3 regions of the Kitasatospora sp. NPDC049258 genome follow, and region 2 is predicted to be linked to each of the others. Evidence: riboswitches for the same ligand, from Rfam matches in the RefSeq annotation. Region 2 holds a riboswitch; each other region holds the start of a gene.

Region 1 (3,270 bases), on a different contig from region 2:
GCTCCATCGCCAGGGCCACGTCGGAGGCGGTGCCGGCGCCCGCGTCCAGCACCACCGGCACGCCCGCGTTCTCCACGATCAGCTGGAAGTTGTGCGGGTTGCGGATGCCCAGGCCGGAGCCGATCGGCGAGCCCAGCGGCATGATCGCCGCACAGCCCACGTCCTCCAGCTTCCGCGCCAGCACCGGGTCGTCGTTGGTGTACGGGAGCACCGTGAAGCCGTCGTCGACCAGCGTCTCGGCGGCGTCCAGCAGTTCGATCGGGTCGGGCAGCAGGGTGCGCTCGTCCGCGATCACCTCCAGCTTCACCCAGTCGGTGCCGAGCGCCTCGCGGGCCAGCCGGGCGGTCAGCACGGCCTCGCCGGCGGTGAAGCAGCCGGCCGTGTTGGGCAGCACCCGGATCCCGTTGCGGGTCAGCACGTCGAGCACCGAGCCCTGGGTGCCCGGGTCGACCCGGCGCATCGCCACGGTGGTCAGCTCCGTCCCGGAGACCAGCAGGGCCTGCTCCAGCACCTCCAGGCTGGGGGCGCCCCCGGTGCCCATGATCAGGCGGGAGGTGAAGGTGGCGTCCGCGATCGTGAACAGGTCGTCGGCCATCGCGCTCAGCCGCCCTGGACGGCGGTGAGGATCTCCACCCGGTCGCCCGCGCTCAGCACGGTCTCGGCCCACGACCCGCGCGGCACCACGGCCTCGTTGAGCGCCGCGGCGACCCCGGAGGGCGCCTTGCTCAGCTGGGCCACCACCTCGGCGAGCGTGGTCGCGGCGGGCAGTTCGCGGGGCTCGCCGTTGACGGTGAGCGGGATCTGGTTCATGACGGGACCTCTGCGGTGAAGCGGCTGGGGGTGAAGGGGGCGGCGAGCTCGGGCACGGCCCCGGTGGCCAGGTGCTCGGCCAGCAGGTCGGCGGTGACCGGGGTGAGCAGCACGCCGTTGCGGTAGTGGCCGGTCGCCACGGCGAGGCCGGGCAGCGCGGTCGGGCCGAGCAGCGGGGCGTTGTCCGGCGAACCGGGCCGCAGCCCGGCGCCGGTCTCCACCAGCGGCAGCTCGGTGATGCCGGGGATCAGCTCGTGCGCGTCGCGCAGCAGCTCGTACACCCCGCCGGCGGTGACGGTGGTGTCGTGGCCCAGCTCCTCGCTGGTCGCCCCGATCACCAGCTCGCCGTCGGCCCGCGGCACCAGGTAGATGTGCTGTCCGCGCACCACGGCCCGGACGTTGCGGGACAGGAACGGCGCGTACGGCCCGGGGATCCGCAGCCGCAGCACCTGACCCTTGACCGGGCGGATCGCCGGCAGCACCCCGGCCGGCAGGCCGGGCAGCAGGTGGCTGCGGCAGCCGGCCGCCAGCACCAGCCGAGGAGCCGTCAGCCGCGAGCCGTCGGCCAGCCGTACACCCCTCGCCCGGCCGTCGGCGACCAGGAGCTCGACGGCCTCGGCCCGGTGCAGCACCACGCCGGCCCGCTCGCAGGCGGCCAGCAGGGCCGCCGACAGCCGCCGCCCGTCGACCTGGTGATCGCCCGTCACCTGGAGGCCGCCGCGCACGCCCGGGGCCAGCATCGGTTCCAGCCGGCGGCACTCGCGGCCGGTCAGCCAGTGCGACTCCAGGCCGAGCCGCTGGTGGAAGGCGAGCAGCTCGCGCAGCTCCGCACGGTCGTCGGAGTCCAGCGCCACCGCCAGCGTCCCGGTCGGCCGGTAGCCGGTGTCCAGGCCGGTCACCTCGGTCAGCTCGGCGGCGAAGGCCGCGTACCGCTCGTTGGACGCCATGCCCAGCCGCAGCAGCGGCTCCTCGCCGTACTGCAGCTCGGTGACCGGCGCCAGCATGCCGGCCGCGACCTGGGCCGCGCCCCCGCCGGGTGCCGGGTCGAGGACGGCGACCGCCAGCCCGCGCTGGGCCGTGCGCCAGGCCACGCCGAGGCCGATGATCCCGCCGCCGATCACCAGGACGTCAGGTGTCCGTGCCAAAGTCGATACTCCCTTCGCCGGCATGACCCGGATCAGGTTCGGACGGTCGCAGGCCGCCGCAGCCCGCCTCTCAGCCCGGTGCGCCGGGCTCCCGTGTGAGGTGTCCGTCCACCATAACGCCGGGTGCGCCCCAGCCCGAAGGTGCGTACGGGGGGTGGACACGGCGGTGGATAGGCTGACCCGGTGGTCGAACTGAAGAGAACCGGACGAGTGGTCGTGGTCGGGGCGGGCATGGCGGGCGCGCAGGCCGCGCTGGGCCTGCGGCGCGGGGGCTGGGAGGGCCGGATCTCGCTGCTCGGGGAGGAACCGCACCGCCCGTACGACCGCCCGCCGCTGTCCAAGAACGTGCTGCTCGGCACGGTCGACGACACCGCCTTCGACATCGACTGGGAGCAGCTGGGCGTCGAGCTGCTGCCCGGCCGCCGGGCCCTCGCCCTGGAGCCCGGGGTGCTGCGCACGGACGCCGGCGAGCTGCCGTACGAGGCGCTGGTGCTCGCCACCGGCGCCGAGCCCCGCCCGCTGCCCGGCGCTCCCGGCGCCCGGCTGCTGCGCACCCTGGACGACGCGCTGGCACTGCGCGAGCGGCTGCGGCCCGGGGTGCGGCTGGTGCTGGCCGGGGCGGGCTGGATCGGCGCGGAGACCGCCACCGTGGCCCGGCAGCTGGGCTGCGAGGTGACGGTGGTGGAGGCCGGCCCGGCGCCGCTCACCGGTGCGCTGCCCGAGGCGCTCGGCGCGGTGATGGCCGGCTGGTACGCGGCGGCCGGGGTGGCGCTGCACCGCGGCGTCGGCGTGCTGGCGGCCGAGCCCGGGGCGGTGGTGCTCACCGACGGCACCCGGCTGCACGCCGACGAGCTGCTGGTCGGGATCGGCGCCCGCCCCGCCACCGGCTGGCTGGCCGGCTCCGCGGTGGAGCTGGACCCTTCCGGCGCGGTCCTGGTGGACGAGCGGCTGCGCACCACCGCCCCCGGCGTCTGGGCGGCCGGCGACTGCGTCAGCTACCCCTCGGCCCGCACCGGCACCCGGCTGGCCGTGCAGCACTGGGACCACGCCCTGCAGTCCGGCGGCGCGGCGGCGGCCTCGGTGCTCGGCTCCCGGACGCCGTACGACCCGGTGCCCTACTTCTGGTCCGAGCAGTTCGGGCGGATGGTGCAGTACGCGGGCCGGCACGCCGACTCGGACGAGCTGCTGCACCGCGGCTCGCCCGAGGAGCCGTCCTGGACGGTGCTGTGGCTGCGCGACGGTGTGCTGGTGGCGGCCCTGTCGGTGGACCGGCCGCGCGACCTCAACCAGGCCCGCCGGCTGATCGCCGCACGGG
Region 2 (3,270 bases):
CCCCGGCGGCGGTGGCTCCCGGCAGTGGCTTCGGCGGTGGTGGCGGTGGCTTCGGCGGTCTCCGCGACCGGCGTCAGACCGCCTTGCGGACCAGGGTGGTGGCCCAGGTGGCGAGGGCGGCGGTCAGGAAGGCGAACAGCGAGGCCGAGGTCCACGCCTGCGGCACGAAGCCCACCCCGGACTGCAGGTTCTGCCAGAAGCCGGTCCACCAGCCGGCGATCGCGGTCGGCGCGATGAACTGGTAGGTGGCGAAGCCGATCGCCCAGGGCAGCAGCATCAGCCAGCGGGCCGGGGCGTCCTGCTCCAGGTTCCAGCCGCTGCGGCCGGCACCGAAGAAGTAGTCGACGGCGAGCACCGCGAACAGCGGTACGAACACCGCGCCGATCAGGTAGAGGAAGTTGGTGTAGCCGGCGCTGAGCTCGTGGACCCACAGGGCGAGGCCGGTGACCAGCGCGCCGATGCCGACGGTGAGCACCCGGCGGTCGACCCGGGGGAAGAGGTTCTGCACCGACATCGCGGTCGAGTACACGTTGGCGAACGACTGGTCGGTCTCCCGCACCACCAGGACCAGCAGGAACAGCCAGCCGGCCGTCACCCCGGTGAACGAGTCGAAGATCTTGCTGCTGTCGCCGTGCTGCTGGAGCAGCGCGATCAGGCCCAGCACGTAGCACCAGACCTGGGCCACCGTGTAGCCGGAGAAGGTCCCCCAGAACGAGGTGCCCGGGGTGCGGGAGTGCCGGGTGTAGTCCGCGGCCAGCGGGACGAAGGAGATCGACACCGCGATCACCGCGTCGGTGGCGGTCAGGAAGCCGTCCCAGTTGCCCGCCCCCGGGTCGGGGAAGCCCTGCCGGCCGAGCTGGACGGTGAAGTAGACCATCGCGACGCCCACCGCGATCGCCACGTACTTGCGCAGCACCGCGATCGCGCCCAGCGGCCAGATCGTCAGCACCGTGGTCAGCGCCCCCGCGAGCAGCACGAACAGCCAGCGCCAGCCCTGGGTGCCGACCACGTTCTGGGCACCGCCCGCGATCACGATCAGTTCGAACAGGCCCCAGCCGACGCACTGCGCGATGTTCAGCACGGTGGGCAGGTAGGAGAGCCTGGTCCCGAACAGCCCGCGCAGCACCGCCATCGCCGGGGCGCCGGTCCGGGCGCCGATCAGAGCGGCCACGCCCAGCATCGCGGTACCGATCACGGTGCCCACCACGATCGCCGTCACGGCGGCGGCGAAGGACAGCTCCGCCCCCGCCGCCCCCAGCACCGTCGCGGCGCTGGAGAAGCCGATCAGGCTGACGCCCAGATTGGCCCAGAGCGCGAACTGGGCGCGGAAGTCCAGGGTTCTGGGGGGTTCAGTGTCGAGCACCAGGGGCGCCTCGGGGCGCTCGGCCACGGGGGTGGCGGAGGTCGAGGCAGGGGAAGGCGAAACAGCCGTCATGGCCGATACTCCCTACGCCGGCATTACCCGGACAGGTTCCGGCGGTCTGCGCTCCCTCGACCACCCCCGCCGTGATACCCATGGCGTACGGTCGAACAGCGCACTCTCAGCCTGGTGGGTCCAAGCTCCCGCGTCGTTTCAGTTTGGAGCGCCAGGCTAACGGTCGGCGGCTCGAACGCCAAGGCCAGGGAGCTGCCGTCCGCATCGCGGGACCACCGGGCGACGGCACGGGTGGAACGGCCGCAGGTTGTCGGGAGCACCTAAGCATTCTCATGACTTCTTCAGGGGGCTGCTTACGGCAACTGAATCGGCTATGCGAAAAACTATGGCCAAGGTCCTGTCAGCTATGGAGGTCGTCCGTGAGCACCGAGCACGAGAGTGGGTCCACCGGGCCGCAGGAGGGTCGGTCCTCCGGCGTCCCAGAGGCGGGTGCTCCGGCTACTGACACCACGTCGGCCGCCGCGCCGCCGGCGGGTGTCGAGTCCGCAGACACGCTCGCCATGTCCAAGCCGTCCGCCCCGGCTGCGCCCGAGTACATCGACGCGCCCCCGCCGGTGCCGCCCGCCGCGGCGGGCTACGTCAGCGCGCCCCCGCCGGCCGCTCCGGCTCCGCCGGTGCCGCCCGCTCCGGCCGTGCCGGTGGCCCCGGTGTTCGCCGAGGGCGCGCCGCAGGGCGACCCGTACGCCGCCCCGGTCACCCCGGCCGGGCACCCGCAGGCGGCGCACCAGTCGCCCGCCGCCGAGTCGGCCCACCACCCGTTCGGCGCCGGCCAGCCGCTCGGCGGCTGGGGCACCCCGCCCGGCGGCGTCGGCGGCCCGGGCCAGCCGGGCGAGTGGGGCGGCCCGGGCACCCCGCCCGGCCCGCGCCGCAAGCGCGGCAGCCTGATCGCCCTGGTCGCGGCCGTCGCCCTGGTGGCCGGCCTGGCCGGCGGCGCGATCGGCGTCTCGCTCACGGACGGCAAGGACGGCAGCGTCGGCTCCTCCAGCCACACCAGCACCACGGTGACGGTCGGCGACAACAAGAAGGCGCTCGACCGGGCCCCGGAGTCGGTCGCGGGCATCGCCGCTGCGGCCCTGCCCAGCACCGTCACCATCAAGGCCCAGGGCTCCAGTGAGTCCGGCACCGGCACCGGTTTCGTCTTCGACACCGAGGGCCACATCCTCACCAACAACCACGTGGTCGCGCCGGCCGCCAGCGGCGGCAAGCTGACCGTGAAGTTCTCCGACGGCTCCTCCTACCCGGCCTCCGTGGTCGGCCGAGCCCAGGGCTACGACGTCGCCGTGGTCAAGCTCGACAACCCGCCCAAGGACAAACTCGTCCCGCTGGCGCTCGGCGACTCCGACAAGGTCGCCATCGGCGACGCCACCATCGCGATCGGCGCCCCGTACGGCCTTGAGGGCACCGTCACCACCGGCATCGTCAGCGCCAAGGACCGCCCGGTCGCCTCCGGCGACGAGACCGGCTCCCAGGCCTCGTACATGAACGCCCTGCAGACCGACGCCTCGATCAACCCCGGCAACTCCGGCGGCCCGCTGCTGAACGCCTCCGGCCAGGTCATCGGCATCAACTCGGCGATCCAGTCCAACACCAGCGGCTCCAGCGGCCGGGCCGGCTCGATCGGCCTCGGCTTCGCCATCCCGATCAACCAGGCCAAGTGGGTCGCCGAGACGCTGATCAAGGACGGCACCCCGGTCTACGCGATCCTCGGCGTGCTGCGCAACGACGACTACAAGGGCGACGGCGCCCAGATCCAGACCAAGGACGTCCAGGGCACCCCCGCCGTCACCCCCGGCGGCCCCGCCGACCAGGCCGGCCTCAAGCCCGGCGACGTCATC
Region 3 (3,270 bases), on a different contig from region 2:
GCCGTCTCCGGGTCGAGGGCCAGGTTGAACTGGTCCTCCCAGCGGAACTCGAAGCGGGCGTCGGAGAGGGCGTCGTCCCACTGCTGCGCGCCCGGGTGACCCTTGGCCAGGTCGGCGGCGTGTGCGGCGATCTTGTAGGTGATGACGCCGGTCTTCACGTCGTCCCGGTTGGGCAGGCCCAGGTGTTCCTTGGGGGTGACGTAGCAGAGCATCGCGGTGCCCCACCAGGCGATCATCGCCGCGCCGATGCCGGAGGTGATGTGGTCGTAGCCGGGCGCGACGTCGGTCGTGAGCGGGCCCAGGGTGTAGAAGGGGGCCTCGTCGCAGATCTCCCGCTGGAGGTCCATGTTCTCGCGGATCTTGTTCATCGGGACGTGGCCCGGGCCCTCGATCATCACCTGGACGTCCTTCTCCCGGGCGATCCGGCCGAGTTCGCCGAGCGTCTGCAGTTCGGAGAACTGGGCGTCGTCGTTGGCGTCCGCGATCGAGCCGGGCCGCAGGCCGTCGCCGAGCGAGAAGGTCACGTCGTAGGCCGCGAGGATGTCGCAGAGCTCCTCGAAGTTGGTGAACAGGAAGTTCTCCCGGTGGTGCGCCAGGCACCAGGCCGCCATGATCGAGCCGCCGCGGGAGACGATGCCGGTCTTGCGCCGGGCCGTCAGCGGGACGTACCGCAGCAGCACCCCGGCGTGCACGGTCATGTAGTCCACGCCCTGCTCGCACTGCTCGACGACGGTGTCGCGGTAGACCTCCCAGCTCAGCTCCTCGGCCTTGCCGTCCACCTTCTCCAGGGCCTGGTAGAGCGGCACGGTGCCGATCGGCACCGGGGAGTTGCGCAGGATCCACTCCCGGGTGGTGTGGATGTTGCGGCCGGTGGAGAGGTCCATCACGGTGTCGGCGCCCCAGCGGGTGGCCCAGGTCATCTTCTCCACCTCCTCCTCGATCGAGGAGGTGACGGCGGAGTTCCCGATGTTGGCGTTGATCTTCACCAGGAAGTTGGTGCCGATGATGGCCGGCTCCACCTCCGGGTGGTTCACGTTGACCGGGATGACGGCGCGGCCGCGGGCCACCTCGTCCCGCACGAACTCCGGGGCCAGCCCCTCGCGGAGGGCCACGAACTCCATCTCCGGTGTGATCAGCCCCCGCTTCGCGTACCCGAGTTGGGTCACCGCGGCGCCGTCACGGCCGCGCAGCGGGCGGCGCGGCCGGCCGGGGAAGACCGCGTCCAGGTTGCGGAGGTTCCCGCCGCGCGGCGAGGTGTGCTTGATCCCGTCGTCCTCCGGCCGGGCCTCCCGGCCGTCGTACTCCTCGACGTCGCCGCGCTGGCGGATCCACGGGTCGCGCAGCGCGGGCAGGCCGCGCCGGACATCCGGTTGGTAGGCCGCGTCGGTGTACGGGCCCGAGGTGTCGTACAGCGGCACCGTGCGGCCGTTGGTGAGGTGCACCTCGCGGTACGGCACCCGCAGGTCGGGCCGGGACCCCTCCAGGTAGGCCTTGCGCCAGGCCGGGGTCGGATAGCCGGTGGCCGCGCTGCTGACCGGGGCGGCCGTCGGGCGGGCAGACTTCTCCTGTGCATCAAAGACGGTCATCAGACCTTCTACTCCCTACGCCGGCATTACCCGGTCCAGGTTCCTGCGGTCGGCGCAGCGGCTGGCACGTCCTGTGACGTACCGTTCAGCGCCCTCTCAGCCCGGTGCTCCGAGCTCCCGTTGTTCGCAGACGGTATTGCCTGCGTAAGACGTCCAACACCGTAGCGGGCCGATCCGCCGAGGTCCAGACGGGTTCCGGCCAGCGGGCACGGTGGCACACTGGCCGGATGGTCGGGCTGACGGGGCGGGTGACGGGCAGGGTCGGGGCCGGGCTGGTGGGCGAGGTGATGCTCCACGTGCCGCAGCGTCAGGGGTCGGAGGCCTTCCTCGCGTACCTGGCGGTGCCCGGTGAGCCGCTGGCCCCGGGCACCCCGGTGGTGGTGGTCGAGTACCAGCCGCCGCGCACGGTGTACGTGGCCCCGGCGTACGGCTGAGGCGGGGCGGTGCCGCCCGGGGCGGCGGGACGGCGGGCGTCTTGACGCAATCTTGACACCCCTGATGCGCAATCAGGACGTCCGAGCCTTCCCAACCGATCACGGCAGGCGAAGAATCGGCTGCTGCCACCGCGTTCCGCGCCATCCTGCACAACCGAGCGCAGCCACGGAGCCGGTGCGCTTCGAAGGGGGAAAGCCGATGCTCATCGGCATCGCGGGGGCCGTGGCGGCCTCCATCGTCGTACTGATCGTGCTCTTCAAGCTGATGTGGCGGGTGGCGGAGCCGAACGAGGCGCTGGTCATCTCGGGCTCCACCCACCGCACCGAGGGCCTCGCGGAGGGGCTGGGCTTCCGGATCGTCACCGGCCGCGGCACCTTCGTGGTGCCGGGTGTGCAGGTGGTGCGCAAGCTCTCCCTGGACCTGAACGAGGCCGAGCTGGACGTCGAGTGCGTCACCTCGCAGGGCATTCCGGTGCACGTCAAGGGCGTTGTGATCTTCAAGGTGGGCGACGACACGGTGTCGATCGCCAACGCCGCTCGGCGCTTCCTGGACCAGCAGAAGATGATGGGCCTGCGGGTGCACAACGTGTTCGCCGGCCACCTGCGGTCGATCGTCGGTGGGTTGACGGTCGAGGACATGATCCGGGACCGGGAGCGGCTGACCGGGGAGACCCGGGCCGCGTCCGGCTCCGAGATGGAGAAGCTCGGCCTGATCATCGACTCGCTGCAGATCCAGGAGATCCTGGACCCGACCGGGTACATCACCAACCTGGCGGCCCCGCACGCCGCCGCCGTCCAGCGGGACGCCCGGATCGCGGCCGCGGAGGCCGACCGGCGGGCCACCGAGGCGGAGCAGGAGGCGTTCGCCCGCAAGGCCGAGGCGACCCGCAACTCCGGTATCCAGCAGGCTGGTTACCAGGCCGAGATGGAGACCGCGACGGCCCGGGCGATGCAGGCCGGGCCGCTCGCCCAGGCCGCCTCGCGGCAGGAGGTGGTGGTCCAGGAGACCAAGGTGGCCGAGCTGGAGGCGCACCGCAAGGAGCAGCAGCTCCAGGCGGACGTCCGCAAGCCGGCCGACGCCCGGGCGTACGAGACCCGGACGAAGGCCGAGGCGGACCGTGACGCGCGGATCTCGGCGGCCGAGGCGCTGGCCCGGGAGACCGAGCTGAAGGCGGCGGCCGAGGCGAACCGGGTGAAGGTGGCGGCCACCGCCGAGGCGGAGGCGACCCGGGCCCGTGGCCTGGCCGCGG

Evidence for each region. Region 2 has a riboswitch for thiamine pyrophosphate ahead of AB0K43_RS21285 (cytosine permease). Riboswitches for the same ligand answer to the same signal wherever they lie in the genome.
Region 1: another riboswitch for thiamine pyrophosphate. It lies ahead of thiO (glycine oxidase ThiO); the one in region 2 lies ahead of AB0K43_RS21285 (cytosine permease).
Region 3: another riboswitch for thiamine pyrophosphate. It lies ahead of thiC (phosphomethylpyrimidine synthase ThiC); the one in region 2 lies ahead of AB0K43_RS21285 (cytosine permease).

Annotation. Positions count from the first base shown of each region.
Region 1 is NZ_JBFAQT010000008.1:10,059-13,328, forward strand. It holds gene AB0K43_RS09445 (thiazole synthase) at 1-595, opposite strand, end outside; gene thiS (sulfur carrier protein ThiS) at 601-810, opposite strand; gene thiO (glycine oxidase ThiO) at 807-1,979, opposite strand; TPP riboswitch at 1,948-2,060, opposite strand; gene AB0K43_RS09460 (FAD-dependent oxidoreductase) at 2,139-3,270, shown strand, end outside.
Region 2 is NZ_JBFAQT010000025.1:49,644-52,913, forward strand. It holds gene AB0K43_RS21285 (cytosine permease) at 74-1,435, opposite strand; TPP riboswitch at 1,426-1,577, opposite strand; gene AB0K43_RS21290 (trypsin-like peptidase domain-containing protein) at 1,936-3,270, shown strand, end outside.
Region 3 is NZ_JBFAQT010000005.1:86,532-89,801, forward strand. It holds gene thiC (phosphomethylpyrimidine synthase ThiC) at 1-1,586, opposite strand, end outside; TPP riboswitch at 1,582-1,715, opposite strand; gene AB0K43_RS06485 (hypothetical protein) at 1,814-2,020, shown strand; gene AB0K43_RS06490 (SPFH domain-containing protein) at 2,220-3,270, shown strand, end outside.